One region of the Streptomyces sp. NPDC048290 genome, then DNA from elsewhere that is predicted to be linked to it. Evidence: riboswitches for the same ligand, from Rfam matches in the RefSeq annotation. Region 1 holds a riboswitch; each other region holds the start of a gene.

Region 1 (3,266 bases):
GGACGCGGGCGCCTTCCTGCCGCGCGGGGAGGACGCCGACCTGCCGCCGGACCAGCGGGCGGAGGACGGGCGGTCGGTCTGCTTCGACTTCCCGCTCGGCGCGGGGACGGCGGTGCTGGGGCGGCCCCTGGTGCGGCTGCGGCTGCGCTGCGAGGTGCCGCGCGGGCAGGTGATCGCCCGGCTGTGCGACATCGCCCCGGACGGCTCCTCGACGCTGGTGACCCGGGGCGTGCTGAACCTCTCCGCGCGGACGGGGCGGGAGCGGGCGGTGGGGTGGCCGCCGGGCGCGACCGAAGAGGTCTCCTTCGCGCTGGGCACCCTGGGGCATGTCTTCGCACCGGGCCACCGGGTGCGGCTGGCGGTGTCCTCCGCGTACTGGCCCTGGGTGTGGCCGCAGCCCGGCTCCGAGGCCGGGTTCTTCCTGGACCCGGCGGGCAGCTCCCTGGAGCTGCCGGTACGGCGGGCTCCGGCGGGGACGACGTCTGCGGAGGCGCCGGTGGGGGCGGCGGTGGGGGTGCCTGGGGAGGCGCCGGGCGGGGCACATGTGGAGGCGCCGGGCGACGCGCCGGTGGAGCCGCCGGGCGAGGCACATGGGGACGCCCCCGGCGACACACCGGCCCAGGCACCAGGCGACGCACATGTACAGGCCCCCGGCGACACACCGGCCCAGGCACCGGACGACGTACATGTGGGCGCCCCCGACGACACGCCCGAGCAGGCCGAGCCGCTCGGTGTCGTCTCCGCCGTCACGCTGGACGCGCCGCGTCCCGGGCGGCTGGTGGTGCGGGACGTGGCCAGGGGCGAGTGGCGGCTGGAGATCGCGCCCGGCCCCCGGGGCACCTGGGTGCATCCGGACGGTCTGGAGGTCACCGAGGAGGCCCTGGAGTCGTACACGGTCCGGGACGGTGACGCGCTCTCGGCGCGGAGCCGGTCGGACCGGACGATCCGGCTGCACCGGCCGGACGCGGCCTGGGACACCAGGGTCCGGGTCCGGTCGGAGATGAGCTGCACGGCGACGGAGTTTTTGACCGTTAATGAGGTGATTTGCACCCTCGGTCGCGAGGTCGTCTTCCATCGCACCTGGGAGCATCGGACTCCACGCACCGCTAGTTAATAGGCACTTGGGTGCATTGCCCGATTTGCCACTCTTGCGAACGGGCGTGATGTGGCTCACTCGCCGCCGCCCACAACTCCTCCGCAGCCGCACACCGATTCCCCTTCCCCGTTTCACGAGTTGACCCTTTTCAGCTGCAAAGGATCATGTGCGGCAAAGGGGCGAAGGAAGATCAGAAGCGGTGATCTGTGATTCCGCCACTTGTTTCGGACATCCGCTCTCGCATACGTTCCCGGCCAGTCGGGCGGACGCCGAGTCCTGCCACCGCCCGCACCAACTCACTAGATCCACGGCAGGAGCGGGGGACCCAGGTAAGTCGCCGGGCCGGACACCGCAGAACCGCGTAGTACCGCTTGTACCGCTACGCGACTGCGATCGTCCGGAACGGCTCGGGGTGAAGCCGTGCCGCAAGGCCGGCCGGGCACCTCCCCGCCCGAACCCGACAGCTCACCTCGTAGGCGTAGGAGAGGAACCGTTCCCTATGTCCGTCATGTCTGTCATGTCCGCGCACCGCTCCCCGCGCGTCCGCCGCATCACCCGCAAGCTCGCCGTCGCCGGTACCGGCGCCGCCGTGCTCGCCCTGCCGCTCATCGGCGCCACCAGCGCCACCGCCGCCACCCCGACCGCGGTCTCGGCGGCCACCTCCGCCTACCCGAACAACCTCGACGGCTGGATTCGCCAGGCGCTCGACATCATGTCGCAGAACGGCATCCCCGGCAGCTACGACTCCATCCACCGCAATGTGATGCGCGAGTCGTCCGGCAACCCGGCCGCCGTCAACAACTGGGACTCCAACGCCGCCGCGGGCACCCCGTCCAAGGGCCTGCTCCAGGTGATCGACCCGACCTTCGCCGCGTACCACGTCTCCGGGACGATCTACGACCCGTACGACCCGATCGCGAACATCGTCGCCGCGTGCAACTACGCGGCCGACCGGTACGGCTCGATCGACAACGTGTTCGGCGCGTACTGATCCGTCGCACGGCTCACCGCGCGGGTTGGGGCCCGCCCAGGGAGCGCCGTGCGGTCCGGTGCCGGAGCGCCGTGGGGGCGGCGACTGCCGGAGGGCGGGACTCGCATAGGGCCTGCCTATAGGACCCGCTCATAGGACCCGTTTATCGGGCCTGCCTATGGGGCCGACTCATGGGACCTGCCTATGGGGCCTGCTTATCGGACCTGAGGAAAGAGTCGTTCGAGGACGACGGCGATGCCGTCGTCCTCGTTCGACGTGGTGATCTCGTCGGCCACCGCCTTGAGTTCGGGATGGGCGTTGGCCATCGCCACCCCGTGTCCGGCCCAGTCGAACATCGGGATGTCGTTGGGCATGTCCCCGAACGCGATGGTGTGCTCGGCGCGCACACCGAGCCGCCGGGCCGCGAGCGCGAGCCCGGTCGCCTTGGTCACCCCGCACGGCTGGAGTTCGACCGTCCCCGGCCCCGACATGGTGACCGTCGCCAGCGAGCCGACCACCGCGCGGGCCACCGACGCCAACTCGTCGTCGGTCAGCTCGGGATGGCGCAGCAGCACCTTGCTGATCGGCTCGGTCCACAGCTCGGCCCGGCGTCCGACCCGCACCGCGGGCAGCGTGGGGTGCGGCATCAGATAGCCCGGCTCGATCAGCGTGAGCCCGTCGACCCCGTCCTGGTCGACCGCCGCGTACACCTCTCCGACCTCGGCCTCGATCTTGCCGAGCGCGGTCTCCGCCAGTTCCCGGTCCAGGGTGACCGACCACAGCAGCCGGTCCGCGCCCGCGTCGTAGAGCTGCGCGCCCTGGCCGCACACCGCGAGGCCGGTGCTGCCGAGTTGCTCCAGGAGCGGGCGCACCCGGGGGGCCGGGCGACCGGTCACCACGAGATGCCGGGCACCGGCCTCGGCGGTCCGCGCCAGTGCGGCCAGCGAGCGGTCGGAGAAGGTGTCGTCGCCGCGCAGCAGCGTGCCGTCGAGGTCGGTGGCGACAAGGGCGAACGTGCTGCGCACGGTGCGTGCGGCATATGCGGTGGGTGCGGCCATGATCAGAGAATACGGACATCGCGCGGCCCCGACCCGGCCCTAACCGGACGTCGGACGGGTTCCCTCACGTCCCTCCCGCCCCCATCAACTCCCCTGTACCATGCGGCCTTTCACTTCGGCGGGGATCTGCGCGGCTGCTCGC
Region 2 (3,266 bases), on a different contig from region 1:
CGCGCGGATCGTGGTCCACCAGCCGTCGCTGCCCGAGCCGATCGAGGGCCAGACCAGCGATCTGGCGATCCAGGCGGCGGAGCTGTCCCGGGTCCGCGACCGCCTGGAGGAGATGCTCGTACGCCACACCGGGCGCGCCCGTCACCTGGTGAGCGCCGACATCGAGCGGGACAAGGTGCTCACCGCGCCGCAGGCGCTGGAGTACGGCCTGGTCGACCGGGTCGTCGGCAGCCGCAAGGCGACGGGCGGGAGGTGAGCCGGGGATGCTGCCGCCCGAGATCCCGCCGCTGCCCGCGCTGACCCGCGCGGAGGGCGAGCTGATCGACCGTTATCTGGAGGCGGCCGATCTGCTGGGCCGGATCAATCCGGCCCGGCACGGCGACACCTATGGGGCGCTGCGGGCCGCGCAGGCGCTGGTCGCCAAGGCGGTGCTGCTGCGGGACGCGCTCGCGCTGATGCACCACCGGGGCGAGTCGGAACTGTCGGCGGCGACCCTCGCGCGGGCGCTGCGCGTGCTGGACGGCGAGCGCCGTACCGCGCGGGTCTGTCTGCCCCCGCGCTCCGACGGCTGAGGCGCCGGGCGTCCGGGGCGGCACACCGGACGCCTACTCGGAATGCCTGACTCCGGTGTCAAACGGACCAAATGGATTACGTCCGTTCGGCGTATCGGATGGTCATTTTGCCGACCCGGCACGCTTGCCCAACGCGCCCCCAGGACGGTGTTTGGAACGGCTCCGCCGCTGGTCCGGGGCGTGGGCGCCGACTGACACGCGTCGCCTTCCCTGGATGTCCACCCGAACGGGTGAGTGGTGAGTAACGCCACAAATACTCGGTTCCGTTGGGATTTTCGGACACGCGTAGGTGAAGATCCCTGACTGACGACAAGACCCCGCCACCGCGGCGGGGCGGTCCGGGCGGACGCCGAATCCTGCCGCCGCCCGGATGCCCGGTCGACAGGAGTGGATCGGCAGGAGTGGAGGACCCAGGTACGACGGGTCGCCGGAGCGCAGTTCGGCTTCGAGCGGTCCTTGGGGTGAAGCCGCCTTCGGGCGGCCGGGCAACTTCGCCAGCCCGAATCCGACAGGTCATCCTTCACAGGCGGCTGACGAAGGGTTGCGCATGACCGCGCTCAATCGTGTCCCGTCCCTGATGGCCCGTGCCGGTACGGCATCGGCACTGACGCTCGCCGCGGTGGGCGGCAGCGTGGTGGTCCCGGGCCTCGCCCCGGAGGCTTCGGCCGCCACACACGCGACCAAGGCACTCCAGGTGGCCGCCTCCAAGAAGGGAGCGCCCTACAAGTGGGGGGCGACCGGACCCAGTCGGTTCGACTGCTCGGGGCTTACGCTCTACGCCTTCAAGAAGGCCGGCAAGAAGCTGCCGCGTACGGCCGCCCAGCAGTACAACAAGACGAAGCACATCTCCGCCGGTAGCCGCAAGTCCGGTGACCTGGTGTTCTTCCACTCCGGTTCGAACATCTACCACGTAGGGATCTACGCCGGTAAGGGCAAGATCTGGCACTCGCCGAAGTCCGGTGACGTGGTGCGGCTCCAGAAGATCTGGACCAAGAGTGTCTGGTACGGGCGCGTGAAGTGACCATGAAATGACCGTGTAGCGACGGTGACGGTCCGAGGTGGCCCCTGCGGGGCGGTGACGGCGTGTCTGACGCCCTGTCACCGCCGGGGCCGCCTCCGGCCGGTCGGGGCCACCGCGGGGCCGTCTGCGGCCGTTGTGGCGGCTCGCTCCGCGGAAACGTTTCCTGCGGGGGGCGGGAAACTGGATGCGGAGGGTACGCGTCATGGCTCCTGCTGCCCCGCCGTGGTCACCGGGCGGGCCGGGGCCGACCAGGGAAGCTCGATCGAGACCGTCTTGCCGCCTTCGGGTGTGGCCCGGACTCTCAGCTTCCCGCCGCACTCGGCGGCCAGCCAGCGGATGATGACCAGCCCGCGCCCGTTGTCCTGCTGCACCGCGGCCGGAAGCCGCTTGGGGAACCGCGGATGACTGTCCGTCACCCCGATCCGCAACTGCTCGTCACGCGCCAGTTCCAGGTCCACCGTGAAGGTGGGCGACTGTCCGAACGTGTGCTGTACGGCGTTGGTGGCCAGTTCCGAGACGATGAGCCGGACGCTGTCCGCGAGGTCCGTGTCCGCCGGCAGACCCCATTCGACGAGGGTGTCGACCGCGTAGCCGCGGGCCGCGGAGACCGAGGCGGCATCGCTCGGCAGAGTGACGGACGCTTCCAGATGATCTGCCATGGCGAGGTCGTCCCTTTCCCACGGGACCGCGGTCCGACACGGAGGCGGAAGGTTCGAGTACGGTCCCGGACTGGTGCTACATCGCCCAGCCTGCCACTAGTGCGCCGGTCCAGGTGGCGATCCACCAAGATATGCATATATCTGTCGCTCAATGCGGTGAACTCTGCGACGGCAGAGCGTATTTGGGCGGCCCGGAAGGAGTAAGGAGTAGCCCATGCAGCACGGTCCCGTGGTGCGCCGCCGGAAGCTGGGCGCGGAATTGCGCGCGCTGCGCACCCGTGCGGGGCTCACCAGTGGTGAGGCGGCCGGTCTGGTCGGCTGGCACCAGTCGAAGGTCAGCCGGATCGAGACCGGTGCGAGCGGGGTGAAACCGGCCGATGTCCGGTTACTGCTGGACGCGTACGGCGTCGAGGACCCCGATCTGCGGGAGCTGCTGCTGGTGCTGGCCGGCTCGGAGGAGGGCGGACGGCACCACTGGTGGCACGCCTACCGCGGGGTGCTGCCGCCGACGTACCGGGACTTCATCAGCCTGGAGTCGCAGGCCACCGCCATGCGCACGCTGGAGACCTCGGTGATTCCGGGGCTGCTCCAGACCCGGGAGTACGCCCGCGCGGTGACCCGGGCGGCCGTCGAGGGACTGGAGGACGAGCGGCTGGACACGCTGGTGGAGGTGCGGCTGGCCCGGCAGGACGTGCTGCGGGCGCATCCGCCGCTGGAGCTGAGCGCGGTGCTGGACGAGGCGGTGCTGCGGCGGGAGGTGGGCGGACCCGCGGTGATGGCCCGTCAGCTGTCACGACTGGCGGAGGCGGCGCGGCTGCCGCAAGTACGGCTCCAGGTGCTGCCGTTCTCCGCCGGTGCGCATATCGGGGTGACGGGTCCTTTCGTTATCTTCTCGTTTTCGCGCACTTCCGATCTGGATGTGGTTGTTCTGGACCACATGACGAGTAGCCTCCATCTGGAACGGAAAGAAGACCTAGTGGCCTACAGCGAGTCGTTCCGTACCCTTCAGCACCA
Region 3 (3,266 bases), on a different contig from region 1:
GGGTGGGGGTTGGGGGGTGGGGGTGTGGGGGTTCGGGGGTTCGGGGGTTCGGGGGTGGGGGTTGGGGGCGAGCGGTCGGGGGCGGGGGCTTCGGGGCCGTCGTTCATGGGGGGGGGCGGCTCTGTGCGGCACGGGGAGGGGTCCGGGGCGGCTCCGTACGGCACCGGGAGCGGTCCGGGGCGGCTGCGTACGGCACCGGGAGCGGTCCGGGGCGGCTCCGGGAGCGGTCCGGGGCGGCTGCTCGGGCGTGAAAAGACCCCGCCCCGGTGCGTACGGGGGAATGACGCACCGGGGCGGGGTGCCCGTGGGGACGGGGACCCTCACGGGGGTCTCGCGGAGGGCGTACCGGGTGGCGCCGGGGCGCTGGGAAGCGCCGGGGCTGCCGGGAACCCGGGGACGTACCTCGCGGGGAGATGACCCCAGGGTGGCGGGGCGGGCTGTGCGAGGGCCGGGAGCGGGCTGTGGAACGGCCGTGAGCCGCGTCCGGACCGGTCTGGTCTGGTCCGGAATCAGACCGGACCGGTCCGGACCGGTCCGGTCTGGACCGGTCTGGTTCGGATTCGGTTCGGGCGGGGCCCGCTCCGGGGCCGTCCGGGCTACTTCAGGTGGAGCTGCTGGCCCGGGAAGATCAGGTCGGCGTCGTCCACGATGTCGTTGTTGCGCTCGAACAGCTTCTGCCAGCCGCCCGAGACACCGTGCTCGGCGGCGATGGAGCTGAGGGTGTCGCCGGAGACGACCTCGTACTCGCCGTCGCCCTTCTCGACCGTCTGGCCGGTGGGCGTGGTGACGGTCTCCTGCGTGGCGGCCGGGCGCTCCTGCGAGCGGGAGGCGCTCGGCTGCTCGCTGCGCTGCTCGGTGCCGCCGCTCTGCGACTGGCTCGGCTGGGTCGGGGCGGGCTCGGGCTCGGGCGCGGTCGAGCCGCCGCCGTACGGGGCGCTGGACAGGCCCACGCCGCAGCTCGGCCAGGCGCCCTTGCCCTGGCCCGCGAGGACCTTCTCGGCGATCTCGATCTGCTGCGCCTTGGTGGCGTTGTTCGCGGTGGCGGCGTACTGCGTGCCGCCGTATCCGGCCCAGGTCGAGGCGGAGAACTGGAGTCCGCCGTAGTAGCCGTTGCCGGTGTTGATGGCCCAGTTGCCGCCGGACTCGCACTGGGCGACGGCGTCCCACTCGGAGGCGGTGGCGGCGGAGGCGTTGCCGGCCGCCATCAGCGGGGCGGCGACGGCGGCGCCAGCCACCCCGGCGAGCGCGATGACACGGGTGGTCTTGGACGGACGGCGGTGCTTGCCCTTGCCACAGAACAGCATGGAAGATCCCCTCACCGACGCCTACGAGGTGAGCTGTCGGGTTCGGGCCGAATGAGTTGCCCGGTCATGTCCCGTACGGGGCTTTCCTCCCGTACGTCCTGACTTCACCCCAAGCCGCTTCCGTGCGGTCGAGTCGCCTCAACCTCCGTCACCGGCACTTACCTTGGGTCCCCCGCTCCTGCCTACGGCGCTTGACGCGACGACTGTTCCCGTACGACCGCCGGCAGGATTCGGCGTGACGGTCCTCGGGGCCCGCTGTTGCGAGCGGTCCTGACCGTAGACACGCGATTCCTGGAATTTCAAAGACGATCAGGGCTTCTGAGACTCATCCCACACTTTCGCCAAACCGGACATTCAGCGCGAAGTGTGACGTGAACTCCCGTCACTCCCGGCCCACTTCCCCACCGGCGCCTCACTCAGCGCGCGGCCGGTCCGGTGCCGACGTCGAGCGTCTGACCGGGGACGATGTGATTCGGGTCGCCGCCTAGCGCCGCCTCGTTCAGCCGGAAGACCTGACGCCATCCGCCGTCGACCTCAAGGGAGTCGGCGATCGAGGTGAGTGTGTCTCCGGAACGGACGGTGTAGGCCTGGTCGGGGGTCTGGCGGGCACCACCGGCGTCACGCGAGGCGCGCGACTCCGACTCCCTCTCCCCTACATCACCCAATTCGGCCAAATCCCCCAGGTCGCCGAGTTCGTCTGATTCCCGTGGCTCATCGGATTCCCGAGAATCCTCATCATCCTGGGAATTGGCGGATGAATCGGACGATTTGCCTGAGGGGGACGTGGAGTCCGTGGTGCCCGTGGAGTCCGTGGCGTCGGTGAGGCCCGAGAGGACGTTCGGCTGCTTGGTCGCCTTCTTGTCGGTCCCGCTCTCGTCGGCGCTGTTGCCGCGGTGCTTTCCGGTGCCGGGGGTCGGGTCGGCCTCGGGCAGCGCGCTGGTGTCGACCAGGAACGAGGAGCCGAGACCCTGCCCGAGATTGCCGGATTCCTCACCCTTCGCCCCGGAGGGGGAGCTGGTGGGCTGTTCGACCGGGGAGGCGGAGGAGTCGCCGGAGATGTCCTCCGTGGCGGCCGGGGCGCTGTCCGGTGAGGTGGTCGAGGGGGTGCCGGAGGGGGTGGAGCCCGGTGTTCCGGTGGCGCCGCCCGGGGTGGGGTCGGTACTGCCGGAGGGGCCCGATCCCCAGGACGAGTCGTCGGTGCCGTACTGCCCTTCGGGCTCCTGTGTCCCGGACGTCCCGGAGGACCCGGACGGCAGGGACTTCGAGGAGTCGGTCAGGCCGCCGGTGACTCCGGAGGAGCCGTCCGCGTCCTCCGTGGCCCGGGGGGTGGGGTCGCCCGCCACGCCCGTGTCGACCCCGGCCGGGTCCGAGTCCTGCGCGAGCCCGTGGACCAGCCCGCACACGGGCCAGACCCCGACGCCCCGGTCGGCGAGAATCCGCTCGGCCACCGCGATCTGCTGCGAACGGCTCGCCTGGTCCGGGCTCGACGCGTAGTCCAGCCCGCCGTACGCCGCCCAGTCGTCCTGGGTCAACTGGAGGCCGCCGTAGCGTCCATTGCCCTCGTCCGCGCTCCAGGCGCCGCCGGTCTCGCACTCGGCGACCTTGTCCCAGGTGGTGCCGCTCGCCGCGCTGGCGCCTCCGGCGCCGAGCAGGGGCAGGGCGATGGCAGAACCGGTCACTCCGGCGGCGACCAGGATGGCCGGGGCCTGACGGGGGCGACGGTGACGACCGTTCCCGGAGAGCATGCGGGGACCTTTCCCGAGACAGCGGTGACCCGCGCGGCGCTTGATGCTCGCGCGTCGCGCTGAGGGGTGAACGTAGCCGCAATCGTTGACTTGTCACAAGTTAATGCCGCGTAGATCACGTGAAGATCACAAAGGTGAGGGAGTGTCAACTTCTGAAGGGTCGTCTGGGGGTGTGGATGGGCTGTGGGGTGACTGTTTGCCATGGGGGTGAAGGGCC

The links. A riboswitch is a leader RNA that binds a small molecule or an ion and turns the genes downstream of it on or off. The one in region 1 is predicted to bind cyclic di-AMP.
Region 2: another riboswitch for cyclic di-AMP. It lies ahead of AB0D49_RS24950 (C40 family peptidase); the one in region 1 lies ahead of AB0D49_RS09255 (transglycosylase SLT domain-containing protein).
Region 3: another riboswitch for cyclic di-AMP. It lies ahead of AB0D49_RS17550 (transglycosylase family protein); the one in region 1 lies ahead of AB0D49_RS09255 (transglycosylase SLT domain-containing protein).

Annotation. Positions count from the first base shown of each region.
Region 1 is NZ_JBEZLM010000004.1:424,397-427,662, reverse strand. It holds gene AB0D49_RS09260 (CocE/NonD family hydrolase) at 1-1,114, shown strand, start outside; cyclic di-AMP (ydaO/yuaA leader) riboswitch at 1,384-1,590, shown strand; gene AB0D49_RS09255 (transglycosylase SLT domain-containing protein) at 1,605-2,087, shown strand; gene AB0D49_RS09250 (HAD family hydrolase) at 2,282-3,124, opposite strand.
Region 2 is NZ_JBEZLM010000014.1:190,390-193,655, reverse strand. It holds gene AB0D49_RS24960 (ATP-dependent Clp protease proteolytic subunit) at 1-256, shown strand, start outside; gene AB0D49_RS24955 (hypothetical protein) at 264-572, shown strand; cyclic di-AMP (ydaO/yuaA leader) riboswitch at 910-1,116, shown strand; gene AB0D49_RS24950 (C40 family peptidase) at 1,120-1,593, shown strand; gene AB0D49_RS24945 (ATP-binding protein) at 1,794-2,252, opposite strand; gene AB0D49_RS24940 (helix-turn-helix transcriptional regulator) at 2,467-3,266, shown strand, end outside.
Region 3 is NZ_JBEZLM010000009.1:112,854-116,119, forward strand. It holds gene AB0D49_RS17550 (transglycosylase family protein) at 597-1,304, opposite strand; cyclic di-AMP (ydaO/yuaA leader) riboswitch at 1,308-1,504, opposite strand; gene AB0D49_RS17555 (transglycosylase family protein) at 1,721-3,049, opposite strand.